Regions from separate parts of the Megasphaera sueciensis genome, predicted to be linked through region 2. Evidence: riboswitches for the same ligand, from Rfam matches in the RefSeq annotation. Region 2 holds a riboswitch; each other region holds the start of a gene.
What was found. A riboswitch is a leader RNA that binds a small molecule or an ion and turns the genes downstream of it on or off. The one in region 2 is predicted to bind ZMP and ZTP.

Region 1 (11,182 bases), 370 kb from region 2:
TGCTGTATTAGATGAAATCGTCCAAACCCATTCTGATAGCTTCAGCCAATAACACTCTATCAATTCCAAAATACCGGCATCGTCATGTAATCCCTGTTTTTTGTCATAACAATAATACGGATACATATATTGATCAAATCGTCCGGGGTTTAACGACAACGGATTTTCCATAAGAATTCCGCCTAATTGATAAAACCATATCATCTGCAGTGCTTCCTGGAACGTTGTCGGCGGCATCATCGGAACTTTACGGCAAATAGCCGCAATATTCTGCAATTCTAACTTACGAACAACGTCTGTTTCTTTACCTGCCATTTCTTCCGCCTTATCCGCATATCGGCTGGCAAGAAGAATCATTCCTTGACTAACCAATATAATAGATTGATAAAATTCATATTTTTCTAAATCAGTATAGTTTGTAAGATCTAAAAACTGTAATTTATTATTACAATCATGTATAATTCCCTTAAATCCTTTTTTAAATAAAACATCTTCATAGTCAGGCGTAATTTCTCCGACAGATTGCCGCCATTTTGAATCACAGTCAACAATCCCCGTATCCACAGCAACTTTTGCTGTTTCACTCGGAATTTGTTTTAAAAAGGCTTCTTCCAGTGACTTTCCCTCCCAATACGGAAATATATTCTCACGAACAAACACACGCTGTTCATCTGTCATTTCGTACGGATCTTGTACTCGAACAGAAAAATGATCCATTTCCTGATCCACCCACGTCCAGGAAAATTCAGGAGTCAATATCCCGCATTTACGAAATTCACCAACCGCACCGACAATTAATTCTCCTGAAAATATAGTAACAACTAATTGTTCACATACCGCCTTAAATGCCAAGGCCCGTCGTATAGCTTCTGATTTTCCTTCTGTTTTTTTATAGGATTCCGTCCAGATTCTGGCTCTCTCGTATGAAATCGACGGTTTATTATTTATGTATTCATCTTTAGCCTTTTGTACCCGTTTTGTCAACATAACAAGAACTCCTTTAAAGGTCTACATTAAATGCTTTATAACGTTAAATATACTTTATAACGTTTATGTCATGTACTATAACACTTGGGATTTATGTTGTCAATTAGTATTCAATTCCATTGCTATATTGGAATCATTATTAAAAAGAAAAACCTTCTATAGTAAGTATTGCTACCATAGAAGGCCGCTTGTAGTATATATCAATATTTTATAATGTTTTGAAAAACAACCTTGTCTTGACCATAATTAGCATAACTGTGAGAAACATTAGATTGAAACTTTATTTTTGAAGGTGCCTCTAATATAAATGTTTGTGTATCCACCATAAGTGTCAACGTTCCCTTTGTAACAACAATATATTCTTCTATAAATTCACGATGGGAATCTGATTTATGCACTGTACCCGGTAACAATATGATATAAAGATATTCGAAACCATTGGCCGGATTAAATGGAAAAACATTATATAATATCATATTGTTTCCTTCATCAAATACTGGTTGCAGATCTTCTTCAATATTTACAACTTTATACTCTTGTACTTTCTCATTAAACAATGTGGATAATGATAACTTCATTCCTTTAGCTATTTTCCACAATACAGAAATTGTCGGAATCGACACGCCACGTTCAATCTGACCTAACATAGTTTTGCTAACACCAGTCATATCTGACACATTATCCAATGTCAAATTTCTGTCAAACCGAACTTTTTTTAATACACGTCCTATTTCTTTTATCGGACTATTGATATCTTCTCCACTATACATTCATATCCTCCTGATAGTAAAAACATTTTTCCTAAAAATAATAGTACCATATTATCTATTTAAAAAAAAGTAAGATACTATACTTGACTATATCTCTTTTTTATTATATTGACAAATGCCTCTTCCAACGGTTATAATTTCATTAGAATTATGTGACTGACGGAAGTGGAGCAACCACATGAAGCATAATTCCTGATAAGCCGACCGTCTGGGCAAAGGACCAGATTTGTCGGTCTTTTTTTATCATCTATTTAAAATAAATAGCTGTATAAGAAAGGGGTATGCACATGCTGCATTGTCAGGAATGGAACGGATTTAACGGCAGGCTATGGAAAGAAGAATGCAATGTACGGGATTTTATTCAACACAATTATCGAATTTATGATGGAAATGCCGATTTCCTGGAAGGGCCTACAGAAGGAACAAACAAACTCTGGGCTAAACTGCAGGAATTGCAAAAAGCTGAACGAAAAAACGGCGGTGTCCTAAAAGAAGAAACGGAAATCGTCTCCAGTTTAACTGCCTATGGTCCCGGTTATATTGATGATCAATTGAAACACTGGGAACAAATTGTCGGGCTGCAGACAGATGAACCGCTAAAACGTGCTTTTATGCCTTACGGCGGTATAAAAATGGCAGAAGAAGCATTGGAAATGTATGGCTATACACTGAATCCATCACTTCACAAAATTTTTACAGAATATCACAAAACACATAATCAAGCTGTTTTCGATGCCTATACAGAAGAAATGCAAACAGCGCGTCACACACATATTGTCACCGGTCTTCCAGATACATACGGACGCGGTCGTATTGTAGGCGATTATCGCCGTATAGCACTTTACGGAATAAACCAATTAATTGTGTGGAAACAAGAAGACAAAACAAATTGCGGTGACGGAGTAATGACGGACGACGTAATTCGACAGCGCGAAGAACTTTCCGAACAAATCCGTGCACTTGAAGATATGAAAAAGATGGCAGCTGTTTATGGCTTCGACATTTCCCATCCTGCAACTACGGCAAAAGAAGCAGTGCAGTGGCTGTATTTTGGCTACTTAGCTGCCATCAAAACCCAAAATGGTGCTGCTATGTCTGTAGGTCGTATTTCCACATTTTTAGACATTTATATTGACCGGGATCTTCAACGCGGCATACTCTCAGAAAGTACAGCACAAGAACTTATTGATCACCTGACGTTAAAACTTCGTATGGTAAAGTTTGCACGTATCAAGTCCTATAATGAACTTTTCTCCGGTGATCCCGTTTGGGCTACATTGGAAGTGGCAGGAATCGGTATGGATGGCCGTTCTATGGTAACGAAAACAGATTTTCGTTTTCTCCACACATTAGAAAACATGGGACCTGCTCCAGAACCCAATTTGACAGTTCTCTATTCATCCGCTCTTTCTGATGCATTTAAACGGTACGCTGCCAGTATTTCTGTAAAAACCAGTTCTATTCAGTATGAAAATGATGATGTCATGAAACCCGTATGGGGTGATGATTATTCTATTTGCTGCTGTGTTTCAGCTACACAAACGGGCAAGGAAATCCAGTTTTTCGGAGCTCGGGCAAATCTGGCCAAAGCACTGCTGTATGCCATTAACGGTGGTGTAGATGAAAAATTCGGGATACAAGCCGGACCGGAATTAGCGCCAATTACATCAGAATATCTTGATTATGATGAAGTGTTGAGAAAATACAAGCTCATGTTGGATTGGCTGGCCGGTTTGTATGTCAATGTACTGAACACCATCCACTATATGCATGACAAATACTATTATGAAGCCGCAGAAATGGCGTTGATCGATACAAATGTACGCCGTACGTTTGCAACAGGCATTGCAGGTTTTTCTCATGTTATTGACTCTTTATCGGCAATCAAGTATGCCAACGTTCGCATTATCCGTAATGATAAGGGACTGGCAGAAGACTTTGCCATAGAAGGAGATTTTCCGAAATATGGAAATGATGATGACCGAGCTGATGATATCGGTATCTGGCTCTTGCACGAATTTATTACAGATGTCCGCAAAAGACATACCTATCGTAATTCTGAACCTACAACATCTATACTGACCATAACATCTAACGTCGTATATGGACGTTTTACAGGAAATCTTCCTGATGGCAGACGCGCTTGGACTCCTTTTGCTCCCGGAGCAAATCCCAGCTATGGGGCCGAAGAAAATGGAATGCTGGCTTCTTTGAATTCCGTTGCCAAGCTTCCTTATATTTGGTCGTTGGATGGTATTTCCAATACGCAATCCATGAATCCCGAATCTTTAGGTCATACCGATACCGAACGAACCGCTAATCTCGTCCATGTCTTGGACGGCTACTTTGACCAAGGAGCACACCATCTAAATGTCAACATCTTTGAAAAAGAAATGCTGATCGACGCGATGGAACACCCTGAAAAGCCAGAATATGCTAATTTAACAATTCGTGTATCAGGCTATGCTGTCAAATTTATCGCGCTTACCCGGGAACAGCAACTAGACGTTATTTCCCGTACATTTCATAATAAACTCTAACTAAAACCATAGCCCTGAATAGTTTCAGGGCTATGCCATTTGGAACAAGAGGAGAAAAATGGCTGAACAACTTACAGGACTCATTAATTCGACAGAATCCTTCGGAGCCGTTGATGGACCCGGTGTGCGTTTTATTGTATTCATGCAGGGATGCCATATGCGCTGCCGGTATTGTCACAATCCCGAAACCTGGAATACTCACACAGGTACAAGAAGGACACCGCAAGATGTATTGCAGCAGGCATTACGCTATAAGTCATATTGGAAGAACCACGGCGGTATCACGGTGAGCGGTGGTGAAGCCTTGCTTCAATTAGATTTTGTGACGGAATTCTTTCGATTATCAAAAAAGCAAGGTATACATACCGCGTTAGATACTTCGGGAAATCCCTTTACACGAGGTCAACCCTTTTGGGGAAAATTTAAAAAACTTTGCGAATTTACCGATTTATTTATACTGGATATCAAAGAAGTGGATGAAGAAAAACATAAAAAATTAACAGGACAAAGTAATGTCAATATTCTCGAACTGGCAAGCACATTATCAGACTTTGGTAAACCTATGTGGATTCGCCATGTTCTTGTACCCGGATTGACTGATGATGAAGAGGGGCTGCATCGCATGTCCAATTTTATAAAAACCTTAAAAACGATAGAACGAACAGAGATTCTGCCGTATCACACATTAGGAGTTCCTAAGTGGGAACAGTTGGGTATTCCCTATACATTAAAAAATATGCAATCCCCTACGGCAGAACAAATCCGACGGGCAGAAATGATATTAGGTATAGATCATTAATATATGCCGTATACAATTTCTTATGTTTACCGCTCATGTCAAAAAAAATATACCATAGTAACAATAGAACGTCCTCCTATACAACATGTGTACAGGAGGACGTTCTATTGTTACTATGCCTTACAACAGCAAATCTATAATTTCAGAAATATTCTTTTTGCCAAAATAAACAGCTGTATCGTTTACAATCATACAAGGTACACTCATAATATTATATTTCTTTCTTAAATCAGGAAAATGCTGTGCATCATACATTTCTGCTGTAATTTTCGATGATGCGGCTGCCAGGCGCTGTGTTCCTATGACAACCTCCGGACACATCGTACATGATAAAGATACCACAACTTGAATATGTATCGGTTTTTGTATGTGTTCTAATTTTTTTTCCACTGCGGGATCCAAATCTTGTCCTGGACCAGCTACATTATATAATGCAAGAACAAAGGAATTGAACTCATGCCCTCCCGGGACACTGTGAAAAATAATTCCGCTGCTAGTCTCATCTTCGCGAATAATTTCCAAACCGGGCGCTCCCTCAATTATACCTTCCTCATACAATATATTTGCAGTTAAACTGCAAAATTCTTTGGCAAAGTTTTTTAGTTCCATTGAAAATTCACTATCATTAAGCCATACTTTGAGAATTACTTTATGTTCAAATTTAGTTAAAATCGGTTCAAGCTTTTCCCTAATATCTGCTGAAATAAAATTCATATCATCACCCTCTTTTTGCACCACGTTATCTTCATCTTGTTTTTTCGATTTATCTTCCACTTCTTCAATTTGACTGACCTCAGATAAATTAAACTTCTCATGCATCGCTGAAATATACGTATCCAAGGCCGTTGCGGCAATAGCCCCATCCGATACGGCAGTTACAATCTGTCGTAAATTTTTAATACACACGTCACCCGCTGCATATACCCCATCAAGATTAGTTTTCTGATTTGCATCTGTAATCACGTATCCTTGCTGATTTAAATGTATTGTATCTGCAAAAAGTGCTGTATTAGGAATATATCCAGCAAATACAAAAATGCCAAAATCACCATGTCCGACCGCATCATGCCGCCACATTTCTCCCGTTTTATTATTCTTAAACTCGGCATAGGATATTGTCTGTTGGCCATCCGCTCGAACCAGTTCTGTGTTGAATTTAACAGTAATTTTGGGATATTTTTTTAATTCATCGACAATTGCTCCGGCACACGAAAAACGATTTTTACGCACAAGAATAGTTACACTTTTAGCATATTTTGTCAAAAAAATACTTTCTTCAACAGCAGCAAAACCACCGCCGATAACAAAAACATCCATTCCTGAAAAAAACTCACCATCACAAGTTGCACAATAGGAAACACCATGACCTTGAAATTTTTCTTCTCCGATAAATCCTATTTTCCGCGGATTTGCCCCCGTTGCCAATATAACAGATAGCGATTGATAACTTCCTTTAGTCGTATCAATCCTCTTTATTTGCTGGTCCAGTGTCAATTCCCTCACACCTGCTTCAACAAATTCTGCACCAAATTTTTTTGCTTGGGCATACATTTCATCCGTTAATTCTGTACCGCTTATCTGTGTTATTCCGGGATAATTGGCAACATCAGAAGTAATAGTAATCTGTCCGCCGATTTTTACTTTTTCCACAACAAGAACTCTATGCTTTGCTCTGCCTAAATATATGGCGGCAGAGAGCCCTGCCGGGCCTCCGCCGACAACTACGGCATCATACATATTTCTCATATGCATCGCCTCACTGTTATTTCTTAAATAGCACCGACTAAATCAAAACTTGGTTTCAATGTTTCTGCACCAGGCTGCCATTTCGCCGGGCATACTTGATCTCCATGCTCCGCCACAAATTGAGAGGCCTCTACTTTACGAAGCAATTCATCGGCATTACGTCCCACATTGCCGGCATTTACTTCATATGCTACTATTTTTCCTTCCGGATTGACGACAAAGGTTCCTCTTTCGGCTAGCCCCGCACTCTCAATATACACATCAAAATCACGCGCCAATATAGCCATGGGATCACCAATCATAGGATACGTCACCTTTTGAATAGATTTTGAAGAATCATGCCAGGCTTTATGTACAAAATGAGTGTCACACGATACACTATATACTTCACAATGAATTGTCTTAAATTTATCATACGAATTAGCCAAGTCTTCCAATTCCGTTGGGCATACAAAAGTAAAATCCGCTGGATAAAAGAAAAATACATTCCATTTTCCAAGAATATCTTTTTTTGTTATTTCTTTGAATTTACCATTTTGATATGCCTGTACGGTAAAATCAGACACTTCTTTATTAATTAAAGACATAATAATCACTCCCTTTATCTATTATTAACTAATATATATTATTAATTGATACTTATAAGATACCACCTTTTTCTTTATAAGTCAATAATAATTCTCAATATTGTATATGCCCACGGTAGATTGAAAACCCGGTATACCGTACAGGTCTGTATTTTCTGCAGCCTGCTCACTTGTTTATTATTTTCTAATACATTCAAAAAGTTTTTCCGCCTGTTGTTTCCATTGAGAAAATACGGAAGCAGATCCTTGACATAAAACAGGGCTGCCGCCGCCTTTACCGTTAAAAAGTGTATTGGCTAATTTAAGATACGTACGGCAATCCAAGTTCACTTCCGCCCCACTGCCAACCATATAATAAATCCGATTCTCCTGACAATATACAATTACTGCTACCGCATGCTCAACAGCAACTAATTTTTGAAGAAGCATTTTTGCCGACTTAGGAGTATAGGGATCCTTCATAACGGTAAATATCACATTGCCTTGTCCATCATTTACGCCCTTCTTCCATATTTCATCTATTTCCTGCCGCTGAATAACGTCCGTCTGCTGACGCACATCTTCATGCAGCATACGCACTTTTTCCTGCAAGCTCCGAATTCCTTCACAAACCAATTTTTCTTTTGTTGATAACATATTACTTGCTTCTTCAATATACTGTACCTCCTGACGGATAGTTTCCAGCGCCCATCGCCCACACAAAAATTCAATACGCATACCGCCGCGATGTCGTATCATTTTCATTATTTTAATAATTCCGATCATCCCAGTATAGGGCGGATGGGTTCCACAGCAAGTACACACATCCCCATTATCAATAGCCACGATACGAACCATCCCCTTAATTTTTTCATTTTTTTTTCTCATAGCCAGCTTAGCTGCTTCAGAGGAAGGTGCATATAACACATGAATTGCCTTATTCTGCCAAATTTCTTCATTCGCAAAATTTTCCGCCTGCACAGCCTGCTCTTGCGTAATTTCCTGATCCAAATCAATTGTAACCATTCGTTCACTCATATGAAATCCTATGTTATGCACGCCAAACAGCTTCCAGAACGAATATGATAAAATATGTTCCCCACAATGCTGCTGCATGTAATCCAGACGTCGCTGCCAATCTACATATACAGTTACTTCCGTTCCTGGTGCCAGCAAGGCATCACAACAATAAGAAATAGTACCTGCTTTTTCTGTCCCGTGAAGGACATGAACGATTTTCCCGCCTCCTTCTATTCTTCCTGTATCACTCAATTGTCCGCCGCCTTCGGGAAATAAGACCGTTCGATCCAATACAATATTGTATTTTTCTCCATCAAAAACACACGATGTAACAACCGCCTTACATTCCCGGGCCAAAGAATCTTGCTCATATAATTTTTCTGTCATTATATTACCTCACAAAAATAACATAGTATAAACCAACATAATTAACGTAAAAGTGCATATCGATACATTGACGCCTCAATTCCTGCTTTAAATACTGCTTTTTCATCACAATCAGAATACTAGCTCACACAATTACCGCTCTTTGTTTTATCAATCAGCAGTCTAACCAGCAACAATTTCATTCTCGGCGTAATATCGATTGCAATATGACTGTACCTATCTCCTAAAAAAACAGCACACAAGAATATTCCCCCTTCACCTCCTTGTGTGCTATCCTTTGTATTTTATTTTACTATAGTATACCTATCTAAATTGTATTATGCAAGAAAACAATTTAAATCCTTAGTTTTTTTCGAACGACATCCAATTCCTTTATCATATTCGCTGCGTTTTTATAGTTTCCATCTGCATATTCAAAAACAAAAGCTGCTTGCGACGCATACTGCTTAATTATCTCCATAAGACTTCGCCAATCAATCGTACCTGCGAATAACGGCAAGTGTTCATCGATTTTTCCGTCATTATCATGGAGATGAAATGCACTGATGCGTCGGTTTAACGCCGTAATAACACGACAAGTATCCCAGTTATTAATATGTGCGTGCCCTACATCAATGACGGCCCCCGCTGCCTGAAATTCTTCAAAAAGAGCGACGTATGCCTCTTCATCAAAAAGATTATTTTGTTTTAATCCTACGTTTTCTATCCCCATTTTGGCTCCATCCAGTTCATTTGCTAATAGCTCGATTCTGTGCAGCCGTTCCAATACCAGTTGACGACAAAATTCCATATCTCCGCTCCACTGTTCATTGGTATGAACAACAACATATGTTGCCCCGTTTTTTTTGGCGTACGAAAATGCTTTTCTATATTGTTCTAAATATGCCGTATCGTTTGGGTCTGCCAAATTCACAGTAACACATGGTCCATGAATAGACAACGTCTTTTTGTCTGCCCGCATGCGCTGCAATATAACGTCCCAATAGCTATTACTGCCAAATTCATAAAAGAATTCAATGCCATAATCTTCCGGCAGTTTTTCCATTTCTATTTCATTAAATGCTGGAAATGCAAGATCACTAATTTCTATAATTGCCATATTTATTTTCTCCTTTTTCACGAACATATAAATTTATTTCTGTTTCTCTATCAAAAAACAAAACATTTTCCCATAAAAATTGTATTCCTACATTTTCACCGGCTTTTATTTCATAAGTTTCGCCTGCAAACTGACTAAATATAGCTGTACCATCAGCCAAATACAGCTGTGTCGTTTGTAAATTACCTGTATTTTCCGTATACCGGCAACTCCCTTTGAGCATAGCCCAATCATCTGTAGTAATATGTATGTTTTCCGGACGAATACCAACAATAACACTATGTTTCCCGGCTAACACTGAAGCAATCCGATCCGGCAGCGGAACTGCAACTTTCCCTATAAAAAGATGTCCATCGACAATATCTGCCGTTATCAGATTCATCGCCGGCGACCCAATAAAAGAAGCAACAAATTCATTAGATGGATTATCATAAATTTCACGAGGTGTCGCAATCTGCTGCAATGTACCATCACGAAGTACAGCAATCCGCTGTCCTACCGTCATAGCTTCTACCTGATCATGGGTGACATAAATCATAGTCGATTTATTTATTTCATGAATTCTGACTAAATTTTGCCGGGCTTGCTGCCGCAATTGAGCATCCAAATTAGATAACGGTTCATCAAGAAGAAAATAGGGAGATTGCTTAACAATCGCTCGACATAATGCAACACGCTGCTTTTGTCCACCCGACAAAGACTTTACAAGACGTTGTTCAAATCCATCCAGATGAAGCATTTCCAACGCATCCTTTGCTCTTTTTTCAATTTCTTTTTTACCCAGTTTTTGAATTTTTAAACCAAAAATAATATTTTCCCATACATCCATGTGAGGAAATAAAGCATAACTTTGAAATACCATTGCAATATTTCGTTTTCCCGGTGCCATAGTATTAACACAGGTTCCCCCCATAAACAACTTCCCGTCAGTAATATCTTCAAATCCCGCAACCAGTCGCAGCGTTGTGCTTTTCCCGCATCCTGATGGTCCTAGGAATACAACCCGCTCTCCTTCTTGTATCTCAAAGTTTAGTTGCTTGATAACTTCTTTATTTCCATACGACTTACTTACATTATCAAATATAATATTGTGCATTACCCTTTCACTCCTGCCTGCATAAATGTATTAAGAATAAATTTCTGGAAAAACAAGTACAAAATAAGCGGCGGCAAACTTGTCAGCACAGCTACAGCCATGGCAATTCCCCATTCACTGCCGCCTTCGGCACTAATGAACATTTGCAGTGCCAAAGACAATGTATATTGTG
Region 2 (11,182 bases):
CCCAACAGATTTATGTAGTTCATTTATTTGTACGGTAAACGATGCAGGGTTAAAATGTGGAATTTATGCTTCTGATGGAAAGTTTGGCGAAGGGGAAAATGAAATTAATCCTAATACGTTGGGAGATTATGTCCCATATTGGGTAGCAGAATATGGGGTATCGCAATGTGATTTTCCGTCACAATATCCGAACAAGCACATGGCAGCATGGCAGGATAGTGAAAATGGGAATATTGATGGCACCAACGTGGATACGGATCAATGGTATGACGACCCATTGTAATTATTTTTTAAGTTAACAAATGGCCAATAGGCAGTTGGTAGTATTTTTGAAATTTTTATATGTTTTAATTTTTTATTTTAGTTAACAATTAAGGAGTGGATCATTATGACAGAAGAAGTTAAACAAGAAACAGCACAGAATTCGGTAACACCGGAAGAGAAAGTGGAACAGGATATTGCTAATATGAAGCAGCATTTGGCTAATTTGGAACAGGATGACAAAGATTTGTATGCTGATGAAATAAAATCCTTGAAAGCAAAAATTACGGCATCAGAAGACAAGCTGCAGCAGGAAGCAAAATCCGTTGTGACAAATGTGGAAACCGCAGAAAAAACATTCCGGGAAAAATATGGTAATGAAGTGTTGAACAGCGTTGAAATTGTGGCATTAGCTGCCATTATTTATAGACTATTTTTCTAATTACATGCAAAAGGTCGGCAGGTATGATTCCTGTCGGCCTTCTTTTTATATAGGGAGAAAATATCATGATACTATCTGAAATGAAGAAACATAAAAAAACAATTGCCTGTGTTGCCGTTGTAGCCGTTTTACTGGGTGGCGGCTTATACTTTTACCTGCATCATGAAAAGGTGGCACAGGAAGCGCCTAAGGTAATGAAATACCAAGATACGACCAATTCGGGTAAATTAAAAAATACCTTGGATGTAGATGATAACACAGCAGGGCAGTTAGTTAAAGAAATTGAATACATTTATGACGGTAAAGTTGCACCGGAAACTACGTATTATGTAACTGCACCCAATTTGGAAAAAGCTGCAGATGATACGGCAAGCAATATTAAAACAACGATGGCTACAGGCAAAAATACAAATAACTTACCAACAGCAGCAGTTGAAAAAACAGACCGGACAGTTGTAACGGCCAACACTGATCAGCAGCAGGTCGATGTGTACAAAATCAATCTCAGAAACAACCATAAACTCAAGGGCGGAGTTTTATATCACGATAATGGTTTATCCGTGGGAGCTGGATATCAGGCAGGCAAGTGGGAAGGAATGGTATATGTTGGTCATGGAAAGCCGGATTATGCGGTGAATTATACATGGAAAGAATGGTGACTTTACTTTATTCTAAAAAAACATATGGAGCAAAAATTAATGTGTTATCTAGTGTATGGGTGAAAATCTGCAATCGGTTGTATATTTATGCTATTAATAATGCTATATCTTCTATTGTGGTAAATATTCAGAGCGGATTAATGGATTTGGCTAGAAAATATTGTATAAGGCACTGACTGTGGTCAGTGCCTTATTTTTAGCTATTTTGTATTAACGAGATTGTGAAAAATTAACAATATTATTGATTTTTAGATATATCTTTTTGTATTTGATCTAATTTTTTGTTTAACATTTCAAAATTTTTATTTATGTGATCTAAATTTATCTGGGGAGAAATTTCTAACATTTCTGCCTTGAATTTGCTGCTTCTGCAAATACCCCATTCTATATTTATATTATTATTTAATGTTTCTATATTAAATTGCTTATTTGGAGGAACAATATTATTGTAGCATTTGACAATTTTGATGAATAGTTTATTGTGAGATTTCCAAGCAGACATTAATTCTTCATTTTCTTTTTTTGGTAACCAATTATTTGTTTTTATATGATTATCTGGTGAGCCTTTTCTTAGCATTAGAAATTTTGCACCAGGTTGGTTAAAAAAAATTGTCAATTGAGGTAATTTGTAAGAATATGATATAAAGGATGAGAACCGAAACTTCTGTATTAATGTAATAATTTCAGTATCTATTAAGTTTCCGAAAACAAGCAATACTTCACTTAATAAAGAATCGGATAAAAATTTATTAGCATCAAGTAAAATTTGATAATTTTTCATAATATTAGGTACATTTAATTTGTTTTGCCTAGGATCATTTTTTTCTAAATAAGGAGATTTATTAAAATCAAGATAGTCAACTTCCCTAAAATATTCATCGGAAATTAAATAATCTAAAGAAGTAATCCGTATTTCTTGTTTAGCAGAAGACTTAAAAAAACCATAAATGATAACTTCATAGTATTCTTTTAGTATTTCATATAGAGAATTAAGTGCAATGTTTTTTCTCAATTCATTTTCTTTTTTATGATATTTATTTAATGTCATATCATAAAGATAAATTATAATAGCGCTAGTAATGAATCCTGTTCCTATATTTATTTCAATGCTTTGGAACCATTGTTTGCTAAACCAACTTATAATACATAGTATTATTCCAAATATAAAGATTCCTAGTAAAATATAAGATATTCTTTTTTCCATGTTCTCAGCTCCTATTTTTAATTTATATGAACTAGTACAAATGGTATGCTAAAAATGATGAAAATACAAGTTAATCAATATTTATTTTCAAACAGAACAAATGTTTGCATCCTAGCTGTTGTCATGATACAATACCAGTAGACTAGTCAGAATCTATTATTATGAGGTGATTGTAAACGAACGAAAAGTTTTTAAATCAAATTAAATGCGGTGATTCCATCGAATTGCTGCAGCAGCTTGAAGATAATTCCGTGGATGCGGTTATTACAGATCCGCCATACTGCAGCGGTGGTCAAACTGCGAACGCACGAGCACAAACTCCATCCAGTAAGTATGAACAATCAGATAATAAAATTGTCCATCGTCCGGATTTTGTGGGTGATACCATGGATCAACGTTCATGGTTGCATTGGTGTATCTTATGGATTACTGATTGTCAGCGGATTCTTAAGCCTGGTGGATATTTCCTTATGTTTACTGATTGGCGGCAGATGCCGACGGCTTCAGATGCTTTGCAAATGGGCGGCTTGATATGGCGTGGTATTGTAGCATGGAATAAAGGACTGGGAGCGAGAGCACCGCATAAGGGTTATTTTAGACATCAATGTGAATATATTGTGTGGGGCACGAATGGAAAGTGTTCTAAAGCCAAACATGCAGGACCGTATCCCGGCTGCTTTAATTTTCCAGTGAAACAAAAAGATAAGTTCCATTTGACCGGAAAGCCGACACCGCTCATGGAAGAGTTAGTACAAATTGTTCCGGAAAGGTCAGTTATTTTAGATCCGTTTGCGGGAAGCGGTACGACGTGCGTGGCAGCCAAGAAACATAACCGGCAATATATTGGATTTGAGAAGACTGAAGTATATTATGATATTGCTGAGAAAAGAATAATGAATGCTATATAGCTAAAAGGCCCTATTTTAAATAGGACCTTTTTTGTGCATAATGCAAAAATTTTACAAAAGGTGTAGATAAGGGTGTAGATGAGCTGTTTTTTCTCGTATATACAAAAACAACCATGCCGCGCAAACGGCATGGTTATCATACTTTTTATGGTGGACCACCAGGGGCTCGAACCCTGGACACCCTGATTAAGAGTCAGGTGCTCTACCAGCTGAGCTAGTGGTCCACATGTTTATGAGCACAAAAAATATAATACACTATTTTGTTGAAAAAATCAAGTATATTTTCTGAAAAGAGAGGAAGATACAGTAAACAACCGAATATGCAAGTTCCTTCATTGATTTTATCTATAGGAAAAATGTATAATAAACATATATAGATAGCGATTAGCTGGAGGGATAAACATGATTACTTGTAATGGCAGTGGCAGCTTGGATAATGTTGCCGTCGGGGTTGATAACCGGATGCGGGTGTTGACACAAATTCCGAAAAAGGATAGCGAGAAGCTTCGCATATATGTAGACCGACATCCGGAGCTTTTAGAGTATCCGTCTGTGTCCGTGTTTCCTCTGATTGATGAAGAAAAAGTAAAGAATTATATTCTTGTCGGTATCGGTAAAAAGCCGTATCCTTATGGGCAGGCTGATGATTTCTGTATTGCCCGTAAAATAATGGCAACTGCCATGGCGCAGGGCATTTCCGAGTTGGCAGTTTTGGTGGATACGTTGGAGGCAGATATACCGACGTTGATTGACGGCCTTTTGTTTCGCAATTACGAGTTTAATCATTATAAGAAAAGCACAAAATCTCATCTTGTACCTATGGTCAATCTCGTGACTTCTGCAGAGGATGTTAAAGAGCTGAACATGATGTGTTATGTGTATACCGCTATTTATGAGGGTATCAAAACAGCGAGAGATCTCGTCAATATGCCGCCGAATGAACTAACCCCCCGAAAATTTTCTGATATTGCCACGGCGTTGTGCAAGAGCGAAAATATTACGGTAGAAACCTTGAATAAATGGCAGCTGGAAAAGTTGAAAATGGGCGGGCTTCTGGCTGTGGGAAAAGGCAGTATGAATAATCCTCAAATGGTAACGGTCACATATACCGGTAATACGGAAAGCCGGGACAAATTGGCTGTTGTCGGTAAGGGAATTACCTATGACAGCGGGGGATTATCGCTGAAAGACCATGAAAATATGGAGTTCATGAAGTCCGATATGGCAGGAGCTGCCACGGCGTTAGGTGTTATTCGGGCATTGATGTTGCTGAAATATCCTGTCAATGTGATGGCGGTCATGCCGATGGCTGAAAATATCCCCTCCGGCATGTCGTTCCATGTGGATGATATTATTACGATGTTAAGTGGCAAAACGGTGGAAATCAAAAATACCGATGCCGAAGGCCGCCTTGTTTTGGCTGATGGCGTGACCTATGCCCAGAAACTGGGTGCGACGAAGGTTATAGACTTGGCGACTTTGACCGGCGCTTGTGTAACGGCGCTGGGGACGGTCCGTTCTGGTGTTATCGGAAATGATCAGCAGTGGATCAATCATATTTTTGAGGGAGCTGCCCGCATGAATGAACGGGTATGGCAGCTGCCGGCAGATCGGGAATACGAATCGTTGCTGCATAGTGAGGTAGCAGATTTGAAAAATACAGGTGGTCGTAACGCCGGGGCGATTACGGCGGGATTGTTTATTAAGCAGTTTATTCGTCCGGGAGTTGCCTGGGCTCATATTGATATTGCCGGAACCGCTTTCTGTGAACAAAAAGATGAAACCGGATTTTTTGGTGCTACGGGAGTCGGAATCAAGACGGTATTGGAACTTCTGAAAGGAGGGCAGCCATGAATGTTGATTTACATATGCACACATCGTGCTCAGATGGAGTGTATACGCCGGAAGAACTCATAGCGATGGCGGAGACTGCTCGGCTTGGTGAAATTTCTATTACTGATCATGATACCGTGGAGGCGTATTCCCATTCTTGTATTTTTTCTTCGTCGGTCGGCGTTATACGAGGTATTGAGATCAGCACGGAATATAACGGTGAAGATATTCATGTTTTAGGGTATTATATCCATACGGATCATAAAGCGATACGGGAATATTGCCAGACTTTTCATCAGCGCAGATTGGAACGAGCGCTGAAAATCGTTGATAGATTAGCTGGGCTTGGATATAAGTTGGACCGCACTCCGCTCGAAGGATTGATCAAGCAGGGCGTGGCGGTGGGACGGCCGCATATTGCACGAATGCTTATTGAAAAGGGGTACTTTGCAACTATTAAAGAAGTGTTCCAAGAGGTACTGCATCGGGGCGCTCCGGCGTATATACCGTATCAGCGCTGTACGATTGAGGAATGTATTCAGCTCATACATGAGGCTGGCGGGGTGGCTATTCTCGCACATCCGGGACTGATTCAGCATAATCTGCAGGCTGTGTTACCTTATGCATTTGATGGTATTGAGGTTTTTCATCCCAAGAACCGAGGACGAGAAAACGAGTTTATGGAAATTGCGGAAAAGCGGCATTGGCTTATTAGCGGTGGTTCTGATTTTCATGGTGTTCCGGGAAGATTCCCCGAAATAGTGGGACAATTTTATGTTCCATCGGAACGGTTGCATACATTACTCGAATATAGGAGAAAAAAATGAAAGTTATAGGATTTATTGGCGCGGCTGGAACGGGTAAAAGCCATCATGCACTGGTTGTAGCACATGACAACGATATAGATTGCATCATTGATGACGGAATCTTGATTTATCAGAATAAAATTGTTGCCGGACGTTCAGCCAAGGAAGAAACAAATCAGCTAAAGGCAACACGACGCGCTATTTTCTCTGATGCAGCGCAGGCGGCCGAGGTACAGAAAGCACTAGCAACGATCCAACCGGAGAAGCTTCTTGTGTTAGGGACTTCCGCACATATGGTGCGTAAGATTGCAGAAATGCTTGCGATTCCTGAACCTAAAGCGTTTATCCACATAGAAGAGATCTCCTCTGCTGAAGAAATATCCAAAGCTCATACGATACGCGTCAGAGAAGGAAAACATGTAATTCCTGTTCCGACAATGGAATTAAAGTCTCATTTTAGAGGATATCTGCTGGGATCTATCCGCTCATTTTTTAAGAAAAAAAACGGCAGAAAATCAGAAGAAACGTATGAACGCTCTGTCGTACGTCCGGTATTCAGTTATTATGGAAAATTGACTTTTACGGACGATGTATTGCAGCGTTTGATTCATCATACCTTAACCGATATTTACGGCATTGCCGGGGTAAACAAGGTGAAAGTCGGAAAAAGCACGCAAGATGTAGGAAGCGGCATTGATGTCACGCTGTCCGTCACGATTTTGTACGGCGAAAATGTTAGAGCCTTAATGCATCAGGTCAAGGACGCGATTCAACATGAGGTTGAATATACTACCGGCATGTCTGTCGATGTTTTAAGAATAACGATTCATGGAATTGAGCTAAGTAAAGCATAGCGTTTGACAGAGAATACAATCAGGAAGAGGAGCTTTCGGGACATGTCTAAGGAAAGATTAATTATGCTGGGAACCGGTTGTGCGATGGTAACAGAATGCTACAACACGTGTTTTGTTATACAGAATGCAGAGGGGGATTGTTTTCTTACCGATGCCGGCGGGGGCAACGGAATATTGAGGCAGTTGAAGGCTGCCAAGGTTGCGTATCTGCGGCTGCATCATTTGTTTGTTACGCATGGGCATACCGATCATATTTTGGGAGTTGTCTGGGTTATCCGCCGCATTGCCATGTATATGCTGACAGGCAGTTATGAGGGAGACTTCCACATCTACTGCCATGATGAAGTGGCGCATATGCTGCGTGTTATTTGTGATTTGACATTAACGGGAAAACATAAAGCGAAAATTGATAACGGAATCTACATCCATGAAATAAAAAATGGTACACGGTTTTCTGTTTTGGGAATGGATATACAGGCTTTCGATATTTTATCTACTAAGGCAAAACAATTCGGCTATAGCTTACAGCTACCTGACGGAAAGAAGCTCACCTGTCTGGGGGATGAACCGTTTAACGAACATTCACGTATCTATGCGGAGCATAGTGACTGGCTGCTAGCAGAAGCTTTTTGCCTGTATCGTGATCGTACACGGTTTAAGCCGTATGAAAAACATCATAGTACGGTAAAAGAAGCTTGTGAAACGGCGGCGGCCTTGCAGTGCGGTAATTTGGTTTTATATCATACAGAAGATACGGACTTGGCAAGGCGTAAGGCGCAATATACGGCGGAGGGAATCATGTATTATGATGGGGGACTCTATGTTCCTGATGATTTGGAGGTCATCGAACTGTCGTGATATATGCTATTTTTTCATTGACAAAGGTTGTTTTTCAAAGGTATAATTTATGCATGAGTTCATGTGACTGACGGAAGTGGAATGACCACGGGGAGCATGACTAAGAAAAGCCGACCGTCTGGGCAATGATTCCAGAGGTGTCGGCATTTATTTTTTTGGGAGGTAATTCACGATGAAGGAACTGCAATTAAAATACGGCTGTAATCCAAATCAAGCCTCAGCCAGGGTGTATATGAAGGATGGCAGCGAGCTGCCTGTTGAAGTAATGAATGGACGTCCCGGTTATATTAATTTACTGGATGCATTTAACAGTTTTCAGTTGGTCAAAGAATTAAAAGAAGCAACGGGGCTTCCTGCAGCGGCTTCCTTTAAGCATGTCAGTCCTGCCGGAGCTGCGGTAGCTGCCGGTATGAGTGATGTGCTTAAAAAGATATACTATGTAGATGATTTGCAGTTATCTCCGCTGGCATGTGCATATGCCTGTGCACGCGGGGCAGATCGTATGAGTTCCTATGGCGATTTTGTCGCTCTGTCCGATATTTGTGATGCAGAAACAGCGACTCTCCTGAAACGTGAAGTTTCTGATGGTGTGATTGCTCCCGGATATACGGAAGAAGCCTTGGCGATTCTGAAATCCAAGCGCAAGGGAACCTATTGTGTACTGAAAATTGATCCGGATTATGTACCGGCCGGTATAGAAAGCAAGGAAGTATACGGAGTAACCTTTGAACAAGAACGGAATAATGTAAAAATTACGGACAATCTTTTTGAAAATCGACCGACAAAAAACAAAGATATTCCTGCAGCGGCGAAACGAGATTTACTCGTGGCACTCATTACTTTGAAATACACACAGTCCAATTCTGTTTGTTATGTGAAGGACGGCATGACGATTGGCGTCGGTGCGGGGCAGCAGTCTCGCGTCCACTGTACTCGTCTGGCAGGGAACAAGGTTGATGTTTGGTGGCTTCGCCAAAATCCAAAGGTACTGTCGCTGCCGTTTAAAAAAAATATTCGCCGGCCTGATCGGGACAATACAATTGATGTATACATTTCTGATGATGCCGAAGATGTTTTAGCTGATGGCGTCTGGCAAAATCTTTTTACAGAAAAACCGGAACCCTTAAGCAGAGAGGAAAAGAAAGCTTGGATTGCACAGCTTCATGGTGTTGCCTTGGGAAGTGATGCATTTTTCCCGTTTGGTGACAATATTGAACGGGCTCATCGCAGCGGCGTCGATTATATTGCGCAGGCAGGCGGTTCTATCCGTGATGATAATGTTATTGAAACGTGTGATAAATATGACATGGCCATGGCCATGACCGGACTGCGCTTGTTCCATCATTGATTCAGTCCATAAAAGAATGAGATACTTAATCATAAGAAGACAAATCCCAGATATTAATATCTGGGATTTGTCTTCTTATGATTAAGTGAATTACGGGATAAAGTTCCCGTGTCTGTTACATTGGGATGTGTTTTTTTCTGTTTCGGAATATAGCCGATAATCCGTTTCCAATCTTTTATGGTTTGGATCATCAGCGGCAAGGACGGGTTGTCTGTATCATCCAGCCAGGCAGTAATAATTTCGGCTTTCATGTTGATACCACGAATGGGAAGGGTTTTGATGCGGTTATTATTAATGGCGGGAATCATATAAGAAGGAACAATGGAAATACCCAAACCGGCAGAAACCATAAGCATCATGGTCTCGGTGTCATTCGCATAATAGATTTGTCCATATTTGATATTTGCTGTCATATACCGGCTGATAGACTCATTTTGGTCGGTAATGGTTTCCCCCGTGCGGCTTACAATAAAGGCCTGGGCACGTAGATCGTCGCGGAATAAATATTTTTTGTTCGTTAGCGGATGAAAACTGGGGAGAACGGCAACAACGGGAAATTCATGAATGGGGAGTTGTAAAACATTTTTATAGCGGCCAATATCAAAACGGATATTAAAAACCAGATCTAAATCATTATTTTGCAACTTGTCATATAAATTCACGGCACTGTTACGTTCTAGCTGCAGTGATATTTGCGGATGCGACTCGTGAAAACGTTGGATCAGCAGATGTAGCGGTGCTTGTTCAAAACCAGTGATCCAGCCGATCCGCAGGGAACCGGAAATTCCCTTGCCGATAAGACGGACCTGATCGACCGATTTATCAAGTGTATATACCAATGCACGGCTTTCTTTGAGAAAATACCGGCCTGCTTGTGTTAGTACGACTCGGTGGTTAATTCGAGTAAACAGCATAACTTGCAGTTGATCTTCCAACGATTTGATTTGCTGTGTGATGGCTGTCTGGGTAATATGAAATTGTTGAGCTGCCTTTGTAAAACTTTCATTTTCTGCAGCGGCGATAAAATATTGTAATTGCTTAGTATTCATAGCTTATTTTGTTTTCCCCCTTCGATATATTGTATATACGAGTACACATTTAACATAATTATAACGCATAATATTTATGTTGTCATTGTCAAATTTTCAATTAATGTAGAAATAAATTGTATGATTTGAACAACTTGTGTACATATGTGAACAACGTATAGTTATACGAACAGTGACAATATTGATAAGTGACTAGTGTAAAATAGTCCTCGGTAAGATATTGTTAAAAAATAGAAAGTTTAGATAATAGATACACTGCCTAGCCAGCAAAATATATTACAACTAAAGGTCTCCTCATGGAATATGTTGTAGCAGAAACAATCAAAACAATAAAGGAATCCGATACCGCTAGCATGTGAGAAACAAAATTATTGCGGTTGTTTATTCATCTCTTCACCGAACACATGCTTGACAAGTAAAAATACTTGACAGATAAAAAGAGCTGCTGTATACTGACAATATGCACAATTGTCAGGAGGCGGTGAAGGTATGTTAGAAGATATGGTCCGCAAGGGACGACTTCTTGATATATACGGGCCGCTGCTTACGGAGCGGCAGCATCGTTGTATGGAGCTGTATTTTTTCATGGATTTGTCGTTAGCAGAAATCGGTGAAGAACTTCATATTTCAAGACAAGGTGTTTATGATATGCTGCATCGTGCCGGAAACGCGTTGGAAGGATATGAACGGCGGTTACATTTGCTGGAACGCGTTAATGCGCTGCGGATAGGCTTATCGGAAGCGGTGTCACTGCTTGAACAGGGTGATGCAGTGCAAATAGAGAAAGCAAAACATATCTTACATCATTTGGATATTTGATGATAAAAGGAGATCCCCATGCCATTCGAAAGTTTATCGGAACGATTTCAGTTAGCTTTTAAAAAACTGCGCGGTAAAGGAAAACTCTCCGAAGAGGATGTCAACGAAGCACTGAAAGAGATGCGTCGGGCATTGCTTGAG
Region 3 (11,182 bases), 880 kb from region 2:
CCGGCGTATTTTAAAATGCCATCCCTTCCATAAAGGCGGTTATGATCCTCTGCCGTAATTATCAGGTAGATGAAATGAAGGCTGTCTGGTAGGTAAATATTGTTTTTATTCGAACGGGAGTTGAGATTATTGAGTTTTTTTAGTGGTATCATGGATGTGTTAAGCGGCATTATGCAAGTCTTTTTAACATATTGCTACAATTTTACAAATGTAATAGGCTATCCTAGTTACGGTATCGCAATTATCGTGCTTACTCTTATTATTAAGCTGATTTTAGCTCCACTTACGGCAAAACAGATTAATGGTATGCAAGGAATGCAGGAATTACAGCCTAAAATTAAAGTATTACAACAGAAATATAAAGGGAATCAGAAGAAACTTCAGGAAGAAATGGGAAAACTGTATAAAGAAATGGGGATCAATCCATTATCAGGATGTTTGCCTATTATTATTCAGATGCCTTTTTTGATGGCAATATTTTATGCACTTCGTGAATATCCGTATGAAGAAGCTTTTAAAAGTTTTTTATGGCTGCCCAGTTTAGGAAGTCCTGATCCTATGTATATTCTGCCTTTTTTATCAGCCGTTTCAACGTTTGCAATTCAAAAACAGATGACGGGTACGACTGTTGCAACATCGGAAGCACAAGCAAAACAGCAAAAAATTATGCAGGTCGCAATGCCTTTGTTTATCGGCTGGATCAGCTTGAGTTTTCCCAGTGGACTTATTATTTACTGGATTATTTCTAATGTTTTCCAGTGGGCACAGCAATGGGTAATGTTCCATGGTAATAAAAAAGGAGAGAAAGCATGAGTAGTATAGAATCTACCGGCAAAACGATAAAAGATGCGGTTCAAAAGGGCCTTTTTCAGCTTGGAAAAAAGGAAGATGAAGTGATGATTGAAGTTGTTACAGAACCATCTCATGGATTCCTTGGTATTGGAAGTAAAATGGCGGTGGTTCGATTGACCGTCATAGAAGAACAAGAATCTGTTACAATACCAGCTGAAGAAAAAACGCAGGTAAAAGAAAAGATTATTTCAAAAGAAGCAGAGGTCACTACTGCTGGTTTTACCGCAGAAGAAGCAGCTGAAAAAGCAAAAGCGTTTTTACAGGATGTCCTGAAAAAAATGGATATAGGTGAAGTTTTTATTGAAAAAATGATTAAAAGTGATAAAGTGATCCTTCATCTTCACGGAAATAACTTAGGAATACTGATTGGTAAGCATGGACAAACGTTAGATGCACTTCAATATTTGACAAATCTTACAACGAATCAAGGACAAGATAACCGGTATTTCCTTATGCTTGATGTTGAAAATTATCGTCAGCGTCGTAAAGAAACGTTAGAACAATTGGCAGTTCGGCTGGCAAGCCGGGTAAAACATGAAGGAGATAAGGTTATGTTAGAGCCTATGAATGGATATGAAAGAAAAATTATTCATATGGCTTTACAAAATAAAGAGCATGTCCGGACTGAAAGCGAAGGGCAGGATCCTTATCGTCATGTCGTGATTTATTATAATTGATGGTTTAATAAACCCGGTGCGCAGGCGCCGGGTTTTTTAGACATATGGAGGAATTAAAATTATGTACGATACAGTGGATACAATTGCAGCAATTGCCACTCCTATCGGTGAAAGCGGTATTGGCATTATACGTATCAGCGGCCGGGATGCGTATGCTGTTGGTGATAAAATTTTTCGGAGTAAATCAAATTTTCCGTTAGCAAAACGCCGGGATCATTCAATACAATATGGGCATATTATTGATGAAAAGGGACATAGTATTGATGAAGTATTGGTATTATTGATGAAAGGGCCGAAATCGTATACTGCGGAAGATGTTATGGAAATTCAATGTCATGGCGGATACCAGTCATTAGAAGAAATATTGGCACTAATACTACGTCAGGGGGCTCGATTAGCTAATCCTGGTGAATTTACAGAAAGAGCGTTTATCAATGGAAGAATTGATCTTGCACAGGCCGAAGCAGTTATGGATATTATCCAAGCAAAAAGCAAAGCGGGCCTTACAAATGCGGTAAACCAATTAGAGGGGAAATTATCTGAATTAGTAAAGAAAATGCGTATTCATTTAACAGAACTTATTACACGGCTTGAAGTTATGGTAGATTATCCGGAAGAAGACTTGGAAGATATTACAGTACCTGATATTGTAGAGGCTTTACAGAATATTCAGAAAAAATTGCAAATATTACTTGAAGAGTCACGTAGTGGAAAAATGATCAGAGACGGAGTCATGATAGCTATTACGGGGACTCCTAATGCTGGAAAATCGAGTTTGCTTAATCAATTAGTTCAGGAAGATCGAGCTATTGTTACCGAAATTCCGGGGACAACTCGTGATAGTATTGAAGTATGGATTACCCTAAAAGGGGTACCGATTTGCTTGATTGATACGGCAGGAATCCGTGAGACGGCCGATACAGTAGAACAAATTGGCGTCAGCAGGGCGAAAAAATATCTAAATACAGCAGATATGGTCATTGTTATGGTAGATGGATCTCGCCCACTTACGGCTGATGATGTGGGTATATTGGAAGCGTCTCGTTATCAAAATGCAATTATTGTAATGAACAAAGAAGATTTACCTGTCCATGTGAATAAAAAAATATTATCCGAATATGGGCATCCGATGATCACCGTATCGGCTATCAATGGATCAGGAATACAGGACTTGCAGAATAAAATAATAGATTTAGTGCTGGATAAAGGCATTATAGAAGGCAAAAGTGCATTATTAACTAATACCAGACATATTGATCTTGTACGGCGCAGCGGGGAGGCAATAAATCGTGCTTTGGATACCATACAAAACAACATGCCCGTTGATTGTGCAATTGTTGATATTCGTGAAGCCTGGGAATTGCTCGGATCTATTACGGGAGATACAATACATGATGATATTGTATCGGAAATATTCAGTAGATTTTGTTTAGGAAAATAAAAGGGGATGGAAAGTTTATGTTTGTTGTAGATACATATGATGTCATTATTGTTGGCGCGGGTCATGCTGGCTGTGAGGCCGCACTTGCTAGTGCGCGGCTGGGGGTAAAAACATTAATGGCAACATTGAATTTAGATAATATTGCGCTTATGCCTTGTAACCCGGCTGTCGGCGGACCGGGTAAGAGTCACCTTGTCAGAGAAATAGATGCGTTGGGCGGTGAAATGGCAATCAATACAGATAAAACTTGTTTACAAATGCGTATGCTTAATACCGGAAAAGGTCCGGCAGTGTATTCATTGCGGGCGCAATCTGATAAAAAGTTATATCAATCGACAATGACAAAAACGCTGGAAAATCAAACAAATCTTGATGTTAAGCAGATCATGGTAACTAAGCTGCTTGTGGAAAGTGGTAGAATTAAGGGTATAGAAACAGAATTAGGTGAGATATATCAGGCACAGTGTGTTATTTTAGCAACTGGAACTTATCTTAAAGGGAAAATTATCATTGGAAATTATGCCTATTCGGGTGGTCCTATAGGACAGCGTTCAGCGGAAGATTTATCGGGATCTTTGCTTAAAAATGGAATTCAATTAATGCGTTTTAAAACAGGAACGCCGGCACGTGTTGATCGGCGTACATTGCGTTTTAGTGAAATGAGTGAACAGAAAGGCGATGTAAAAGGTCATGCGTTTTCATTTCTTTCTCAGCGCGCGGAATGCAATAAGCAATCTTGCTGGCTGACGTTTACAAATGAGGAAACGCATCGTATTATAAGAAATAATCTTGATAGAGCTCCTATGTGTAATGGCCTTATTCAAGGAATTGGACCGCGATATTGTCCTTCTATTGAATCGAAAATTGTCCGTTTTGCCGATAAAAAGAGGCATCAGCTGTTTATTGAACCAGAAGGAGAAATGACGGAAGAAATGTATGTGCAGGGAATGAGTACAAGTCTTCCTACGGATGTACAATATCATTTTTTAAGAACTATTCCAGGTCTGGAAGATGTTAAAATTATGCGACCAGGATATGCTATTGAATATGATTGTCTTGATCCTACACAACTAACATTATCTTTGGAAACAAAAAAAATCAGCGGATTATTTTCTGCAGGACAATCTAATGGGACAAGTGGATATGAAGAAGCGGCAGCGCAGGGATTGATTGCCGGAATTAATGCGGCTCGCAAGGTGCAAAAAAAAGAACCATTTATCTTAACTCGTGCGGAAGCTTATATTGGAGTACTTATTGATGATTTAGTTACAAAAGGAACCAACGAACCGTATCGTATTATGACGAGTCGGTCAGAATATAGATTGATACTAAGACAGGATAATGCGGATCTGCGTTTAACAGAAAAAGGATATCAGTTGGGGTTAGTGACACAAGAACGGTATACGGTGTTTTTAAAGAAAAAAAATGATATAGAAAATGCGATTGAAAAATTGAAAGCTATTTCAATCACGCCTACGGAAGAAAATCAAAAAAAATTAAAAAATATAGGGACAGCTCCTATTCGTACGGGACTTCGGGCCTATGATTTATTACGCCGAACAGATTTAGATTATGAAATGCTGAGGACTCAATTTTCTTTAGAAAAATTGGATGATGATGTACGTGAAGAGATAGAAATTATGATAAAATATGAGGGTTATATTCAAAGACAGCAAGAACAGGTAGAAAAGATGAATAGATTAGAACGCAAGCTTATGCCGAAAGATATAATATACGCTGATATCGGTACGTTGTCAGGAGAAGCTCGGCAAAAACTCGATCAAATCCGGCCACATTCTTTGGGACAAGCTAGCCGTATTTCAGGTGTATCACCAGCAGATATTACAGCACTTCTTATTGTGTTGGAACAATGGCAACGGGAGGGAAAATAGTATGTTTGACCGTGACCTTAAAGCGGTACTCGATCCATTTAATATTTTATTAACGGATCGACAATATGAACAAATTTGTGTATTTACTGCATTATTAATAGAAACAAATAAAGTTATGAATTTAACTGCAATCACTAAGCCGCAAGAAATTGCAGTTAAACATATGGCGGATAGTTTATCTTGCTATGATAAGACGTATTTTCCTAAAGGAGCGTCTGTTTTGGACTTGGGAACGGGTGCTGGGTTTCCCGGTATTCCGCTGGCTATTTTACGGCCGGATTTGCATGTTACTTTTTTTGATTCTTTACAAAAAAGATTGATTTTTCTTAAAACAGTTGTTTCGAAGATTGGTATTTCTAATGCTGCTTTTATTCATGGGCGTGCAGAAGATGAGGCACATCGGTCGGAATACAGGGAACACTTCGATGTTGTTACCAGCCGTGCGGTTGCCCGACTGAATATATTGGTGGAATGGGCATTGCCTTATGTTCGAATAGGTGGAGTATTTGCAGCATTAAAAGGGGCACAATATGAAGAAGAACTTACAGAAGCCTCGTCTGCCATTTCAATTTTAGGCGGAACTGTTATTGAAATTCGGCCGGTGCATCTGATTGGGATGGAAGATAAACGAGCGGTATTATATATAAAGAAGGATCGGACGAGTCCGAAAAAGTATCCGCGTAAGCCAAAAATTGCAGTAAACAATCCATTATAATATAAAATATATCTTCATGAATATCTTATACGATGGCAACGATGAGTTATGTTATTTGTGTAAAAATGTGAGGATAACTAATTGACATAAATTTACATTGTGATATAATCTAACTACATTAGAATATATCAGTACAGAACTGACGGAATTAAGTGGAAAAACCACGTGGACTGTATTGTGTGTAGAAGCGCCGACCGTCTGGGCAAAGTATAAATATGCTTTGGCCAGTCGGCCGGTTTTTTTCGTGTCGGCTCGCCTTTATAGTTATAGGGAGAGATATACATATGAAAAAAAATCGCTGGTTTATTGCTTTATCTGCTATGGGTATTCATATTTGCATTGGCAGTGTATATGCGTGGAGTGTATTAACGAAACCCATTATGGAAACGATGGGTTTTACATTAAGAGAAACAACGTGGACATTTTCTTTGGCTATTTTATTTTTAGGGTTATCGGCGGGATTTTTAGGAAGTTTTGTGCAAAAAATAGGTCCTAAAAAGTCAGGGCTTATGTCAATGGGTTTCTTTTGTACCGGTATGTTTGGCACTGCCGTTGCTTTGTATTTTCACAATTTATTTCTTATGTATCTTTTTTATGGTATTATTGGCGGGATTGGTCTTGGCACCGGATATATCACACCGGTATCGACACTGGTAAAATGGTTTCCTGATAATCGAGGATTTGCTACAGGACTTGCAATTATGGGATTTGGGTTTGCCAGTATGATTGCTGGACCCGCAATGCAAATTTTAGTGCAACATTTTGGTCTTGTTACAAATTTTATTATTCTTGGTATTGTATACATGACTATTATGACTGCTTCGTCGTTGTATTTGACCCCGCCTAAGTTAGGTGAAGTTCCGGCAACAGATATGATACTCAAAGAAGCCAGTGAAACAAATGCAGTTCAATATGCGGGTGCAATGCCGCAGTTTACAGTAAAGCAAGCTATGAAAAAATGGCAGCTATATACGATTTGGTGGTTATTTTTTACAAATATTACTTGCGGGATTGCACTTTTGGCAGTGGCCTCTCCTATGGCACAGGAAGTTGTTCAGATGTCTCCTATAATGGCCGCATCTATGGTTGGCATTATTGGATTTATGAATGGGGCTGGGCGTATTGCATGGGCTACAGTTTCTGATTATATTGGTCGCTCTAATACGTATATATTATTTTTTGCTATTGAAGTAGTAGCGTTTTTTAAACTGGCATCTATTACAAGTTCGTTTAGTTTTCAATTAGTAGTACTTCTTATTATTACTTGTTATGGTGGTGGATTTTCTTGTATGCCGGCATATCTCAGTGATCTTTTTGGAACTAAAGAGCTAAGTGCAATTCATGGACGTATTCTTACCGCTTGGGGAGCTGCGGGAGTTGCTGGTCCGTTGCTTTTATCATTTATTAAGGAAACAACTAATAGTTATGCGGTTACACTTCAATTTTTTTCGGGGTGTTTTGTGTTAGCCTTGTTAATTATGATTTTTCTTAAGATGAAAACTCGTCATGGTCTTACTGGAATAGAGGAACGAGTAAAACAAAATGAAGTTCCATCATATACTGATCATTGAGATACTATGAAAATATTTAGCACAACAAAAAGCAAACGAATTTTAAATTCGTTTGCTTTTTGTTGTGATGGTTTTTTGACAATTGTAAATGGAATAGATATGCCATCTGACAGCCTTATTATAAAACGATAGTCATTCATTGTCAATGAGACATCATACAACTATATAAAAATATTAAAGTATTTTATTCTATAAAATTATTTTTTTTGATTATACCATTCAATTGTATGAAGCATATGTAATTTCATTGCGTTTCGAGCTCCTTCGGCATTACGGAGTTTTAAAAATTCAATGATTAAACGATGGTATTGATTATTTTTGGGAATAACATTTCTATCCTTAAATAAAAGATTGAACCCTTTTAAAACTCCTTGATAAAGAATTGGAATAATTTCCTTCATATATTCATTGTGGGAAGCCTGTGCAATTGTTTGATGGAATAAATATTCATCTTTGAAATGGATATGATGCCTTTTCTGGTTTTTTTCAATAATATTTTGTAATTCTTCGATCCGTTTGATTTCAGCGGCTGTGCCTCGTAATGCCGTCCAGTATGCCGCTTCAGGTTCAATAATAAGGCGCATTTCGAATAAATCCGCACTATTTCCGTTTATTCCTGTAAGCGGTTCTAGATTACGTTTTAAGTCCGCGGCATCACTTGTGACAAAGGTTCCGCATCCGCGGCGCACTTCGAGAACACCATACGCAATAAGAATACGAATAGCTTCTCGCAGTGTTGTACGGCTTACATTTAATTCCCGAGCTAACTCTAATTCATTGGGCAATTGATCACCTATGGTAAAACGTTTATTAACGGTAATCATGGCAAGAATATTTTCAACTACATTTTCGGAAAGTTTTTTATGATTTTTCATATGTAAAAATTCCTTTATTCTTATTTTTTACGGCAATTTTACTTTATTACAGTATAGCGCTAATTAATTGATAATAGAAGAGAAAATGGAAAATTCAACACATTATAGATAAAAGGAATATACGTATGATATAATATTTTTTAGCACTTGTATGTATAAATGTTGATAAATATAAACAGAAATGAGGATATTTTATGTTAAAAATAGTGGGTATAAGCATTTTTTCAACTATATGGATGACTGGACTGATATTTGCAGCTAATATGATGCAGGTACCTCAAACAGAAGAAAAAAATCAATCAACTATAATAGTGAATGAGAACTCAGTATCATCCATACTGTTGCCGGATTCGCAATTTCGAGGAAAAAAAGTTACACTTAACTTAGCAAGCCGATTATTAACAGTATATGAAGGAAATGTCAAAGTGCTCATGTATCCTGTGGGAGTTGGAAAGATTTCAACTCCCACACCGATTGGATATTATAAAGTTACAGATAAAGAAATGAATCCAGAATGGGTTGATCCAGATAATACAAATTTTCGGATTGAATCAGGAGAAGAAAATCCATTAGGATATCGATGGATTGGACTTTTTGGAAATTATGGTATTCATGGAACGAATAATCCAGATTCCATTGGTGGTTATGTTTCTAATGGATGTATACGAATGTATGAAAAAGATGTGGAAAATTTATATGATATAGTTTCACTGGGTACTCCGGTTGAAATTTATTATGATCGGATTGTAATTGATCGTAATGTGGATCATACTATTTCTTATTATATTTATCCTGATGGATATAAAAGACAACCGTTGGATATATATACTGTCAGAAAAGCTTTAGCCGGTTATGGCGTTGACAATTTTGAAAGTAATGAACATATATCTGAAAAAATAAATGACTCTGATGGACAGCCTACATTTATTGCTAAGGCATATACGTTAGTAATAAATGGCAAGCGTATAAACTTAAAAGCAATTGGTAAAGATGGTAGTGTGTATTTGCCGGCGGTAGCAGTAGCAACCGCCGTGAAATCTGATTTAATTTGGGATGCCGAAAAAGGTATTTTAATTAGTTCATATGGACAAGTTAAGGGAATTGTGAAAAACAATGTGTTGTATTTTCGTGGATCTGATGCGGATATATTATTTCGTTTACATGGAATACTTACAGACCGATTAGTATATGAATTAAATACCGTACAATCGGAACCGATAACTCCTGTACAACAAACAGTTACAGACAAGGAAAACAATATAAAATCGATATCGGCGGAGAAAATGTTAAAAATTACGCATAAATAGAGAAAGTGCAGTCATTATTTTTGTTCATATACAATATTTCTTCAAGCTGTTTTTTTAGGTAATTGATAAAAAAACAGCTTTTTATTTATGTTTTTTTAGTATATAAAACGACTTTCATTTGTTTTTTTAGAAAGTATTTTATTCTTAAAAATATTTTTGTAAAAAAGATAAAGTGTACTAAATTATACAAATATATGAATACACAAATACACAATATACGACATGTTTATTGAAAATTTATATTTTTAAATGAAAAATTACAGCTTATTCTAATAATAATCAATAGTACATAAACTTTATATAAAATACAATAATAGACAAATAAATACAAAAGTAAACCATGTAAAAATACTATATAATTTGCCTAATCTCCCGTCTTGAAATATAATATCCTAAGTTTCAAGGATAACGCATCCGGGACAGGTACCCAGATGCAAAGATTAGGTATTGTAGAAAGGGGAAGGTGAAAGAATGAGCAAAGGTAGTTTAGAGGGTATTATAGTATTGGATTTGACAAGAGTACTGGCCGGACCGTTCAGCGGCCAGATTTTGGCGGATATGGGGGCCCATGTGATTAAGATCGAACAACCCGTCAAGGGGGATGATGCCCGACATATGGGACCATTTCAGAATGAGGAAAGTGTCTATTATATTACCAATAACCGCAATAAAAAAGGGGTTACCTTAAACCTTAAAGCGCCGGAAGGCAAACAAATTTTTCTGGAAATGGTAAAAAAAGCGGATATCGTCATGGAAAATTACCGGCCCGGCACCATGGAAAAATTAGGGCTGGGATATGAGGTGTTGAAACAGACGAACCCCCGCATTATATATGGCAGCGTATCCGGTTTCGGCCATGTCGGCCGGTACAGCCGGCGTCCGGGATATGATATCATTGCACAGGCCATGAGCGGCATCATGAGCACTACCGGCTGGCCGCAGACGGGTCCGACGCGGACCGGGACCCCCTTGGGCGATGTGCTGGGCGGATTGTGGCTGACCATCGGCATTCTGGGGGCTATTCAGGGACGCAGTGTAACCGGCCAGGGACAAAAGGTCGACATCGCCCTGATTGATGCGGCGGTGGCAACGATGGCCAATATCAGCATGATCTATTTGACAGAAGGCCGTATTCCGAAAATGATCGGGAACCGGTACGAATCGACCTATCCCTATGATTCCTTCCTCTGCAGCGATGGCAGCTGCGTTATCGGGGTCGGCAACAATAAGCTGTGGGGGCTGTTTTGCCAAGCGACGGGCCATGAAGATATCGAAAAGCTGGCTATCTATAAAGATACCCCGGAACGGGTCGAACACCATGAAGAACTGAAAGTAATCGTCGAAGAATGGACGAAGCAGCGTACGGTAGCCGATGTCGTAAAGACTTTGCTGGATGCCGGCGTACCGGCGGCACCGATCAACAACATTGAACAGGTAGTCCGGGATCCGCATATTGCCGAAGACCGGCAGATGTTCATTACCCAGCATCACCCCAAGGCCGGCGATATAAAGATCACGGGCTCGCCGCTTAAGATGTCCGGTACCCCCGTCGACCTGTCGACGCCGGCTCCTACTCTGGGCCAAGACAATGAAGAAATATACGGTCGGCTCCTGGGATTGGATGCTGCCGGCATAGAAGCGCTGAAAGAAAAGAAGATCATATAAAGAGAGGCACAGCAATGAAAACAATAGATATGTATGAAGTCGGTCCGCGGGACGGCTTCCAGAACATCAAGGAATATATTCCGGCCGAAACAAAAATGGCGATTATCGACGGCCTGGTCCAAGCCGGAATCCGGCATATAGAAGTCACCTCCTTCGTATCGCCTAAGGCGATCCCGCAATTGAAGGA

Region 1: another riboswitch for ZMP and ZTP. It lies ahead of pflB (formate C-acetyltransferase); the one in region 2 lies ahead of NXG62_RS13990 (phosphoribosylaminoimidazolecarboxamide formyltransferase).
Region 3: another riboswitch for ZMP and ZTP. It lies ahead of NXG62_RS09680 (L-lactate MFS transporter); the one in region 2 lies ahead of NXG62_RS13990 (phosphoribosylaminoimidazolecarboxamide formyltransferase).

The regions. Positions count from the first base shown of each region.
Region 1 is NZ_CP116939.1:2,517,091-2,528,272, reverse strand. Features, by position in the region: gene NXG62_RS12145 (glycyl radical protein) at 1-987, opposite strand, end outside; gene NXG62_RS12140 (helix-turn-helix domain-containing protein) at 1,188-1,757, opposite strand; ZMP/ZTP riboswitch at 1,900-1,978, shown strand; gene pflB (formate C-acetyltransferase) at 2,045-4,297, shown strand; gene pflA (pyruvate formate-lyase-activating protein) at 4,356-5,096, shown strand; gene NXG62_RS12125 (FAD-dependent oxidoreductase) at 5,217-6,842, opposite strand; gene ahpC (alkyl hydroperoxide reductase subunit C) at 6,866-7,429, opposite strand; gene NXG62_RS12115 (alanyl-tRNA editing protein) at 7,607-8,815, opposite strand; gene NXG62_RS12110 (sugar phosphate isomerase/epimerase family protein) at 9,150-9,914, opposite strand; gene NXG62_RS12105 (ABC transporter ATP-binding protein) at 9,895-11,010, opposite strand; gene NXG62_RS12100 (carbohydrate ABC transporter permease) at 11,010-11,182, opposite strand, start outside.
Region 2 is NZ_CP116939.1:2,885,910-2,897,091, forward strand. Features, by position in the region: gene NXG62_RS13940 (GH25 family lysozyme) at 1-283, shown strand, start outside; gene NXG62_RS13945 (hypothetical protein) at 389-703, shown strand; gene NXG62_RS13950 (hypothetical protein) at 769-1,362, shown strand; gene NXG62_RS13955 (hypothetical protein) at 1,601-2,566, opposite strand; gene NXG62_RS13960 (DNA-methyltransferase) at 2,791-3,474, shown strand; tRNA gene NXG62_RS13965 (tRNA-Lys) at 3,623-3,698, opposite strand; gene NXG62_RS13970 (leucyl aminopeptidase) at 3,877-5,328, shown strand; gene NXG62_RS13975 (PHP domain-containing protein) at 5,325-6,134, shown strand; gene NXG62_RS13980 (Asp23/Gls24 family envelope stress response protein) at 6,131-6,967, shown strand; gene NXG62_RS13985 (MBL fold metallo-hydrolase) at 7,010-7,825, shown strand; ZMP/ZTP riboswitch at 7,879-7,956, shown strand; gene NXG62_RS13990 (phosphoribosylaminoimidazolecarboxamide formyltransferase) at 7,998-9,173, shown strand; gene NXG62_RS13995 (LysR family transcriptional regulator) at 9,227-10,222, opposite strand; gene ylxM (YlxM family DNA-binding protein) at 10,712-11,041, shown strand; gene ffh (signal recognition particle protein) at 11,060-11,182, shown strand, end outside.
Region 3 is NZ_CP116939.1:2,006,278-2,017,459, forward strand. Features, by position in the region: gene yidD (membrane protein insertion efficiency factor YidD) at 1-58, shown strand, start outside; gene NXG62_RS09655 (YidC/Oxa1 family membrane protein insertase) at 130-813, shown strand; gene jag (RNA-binding cell elongation regulator Jag/EloR) at 810-1,529, shown strand; gene mnmE (tRNA uridine-5-carboxymethylaminomethyl(34) synthesis GTPase MnmE) at 1,591-2,970, shown strand; gene mnmG (tRNA uridine-5-carboxymethylaminomethyl(34) synthesis enzyme MnmG) at 2,988-4,862, shown strand; gene rsmG (16S rRNA (guanine(527)-N(7))-methyltransferase RsmG) at 4,864-5,577, shown strand; ZMP/ZTP riboswitch at 5,703-5,788, shown strand; gene NXG62_RS09680 (L-lactate MFS transporter) at 5,862-7,148, shown strand; gene NXG62_RS09685 (FadR/GntR family transcriptional regulator) at 7,346-8,023, opposite strand; gene NXG62_RS09690 (L,D-transpeptidase) at 8,218-9,330, shown strand; gene NXG62_RS09695 (CaiB/BaiF CoA transferase family protein) at 9,802-10,995, shown strand; gene NXG62_RS09700 (hydroxymethylglutaryl-CoA lyase) at 11,010-11,182, shown strand, end outside.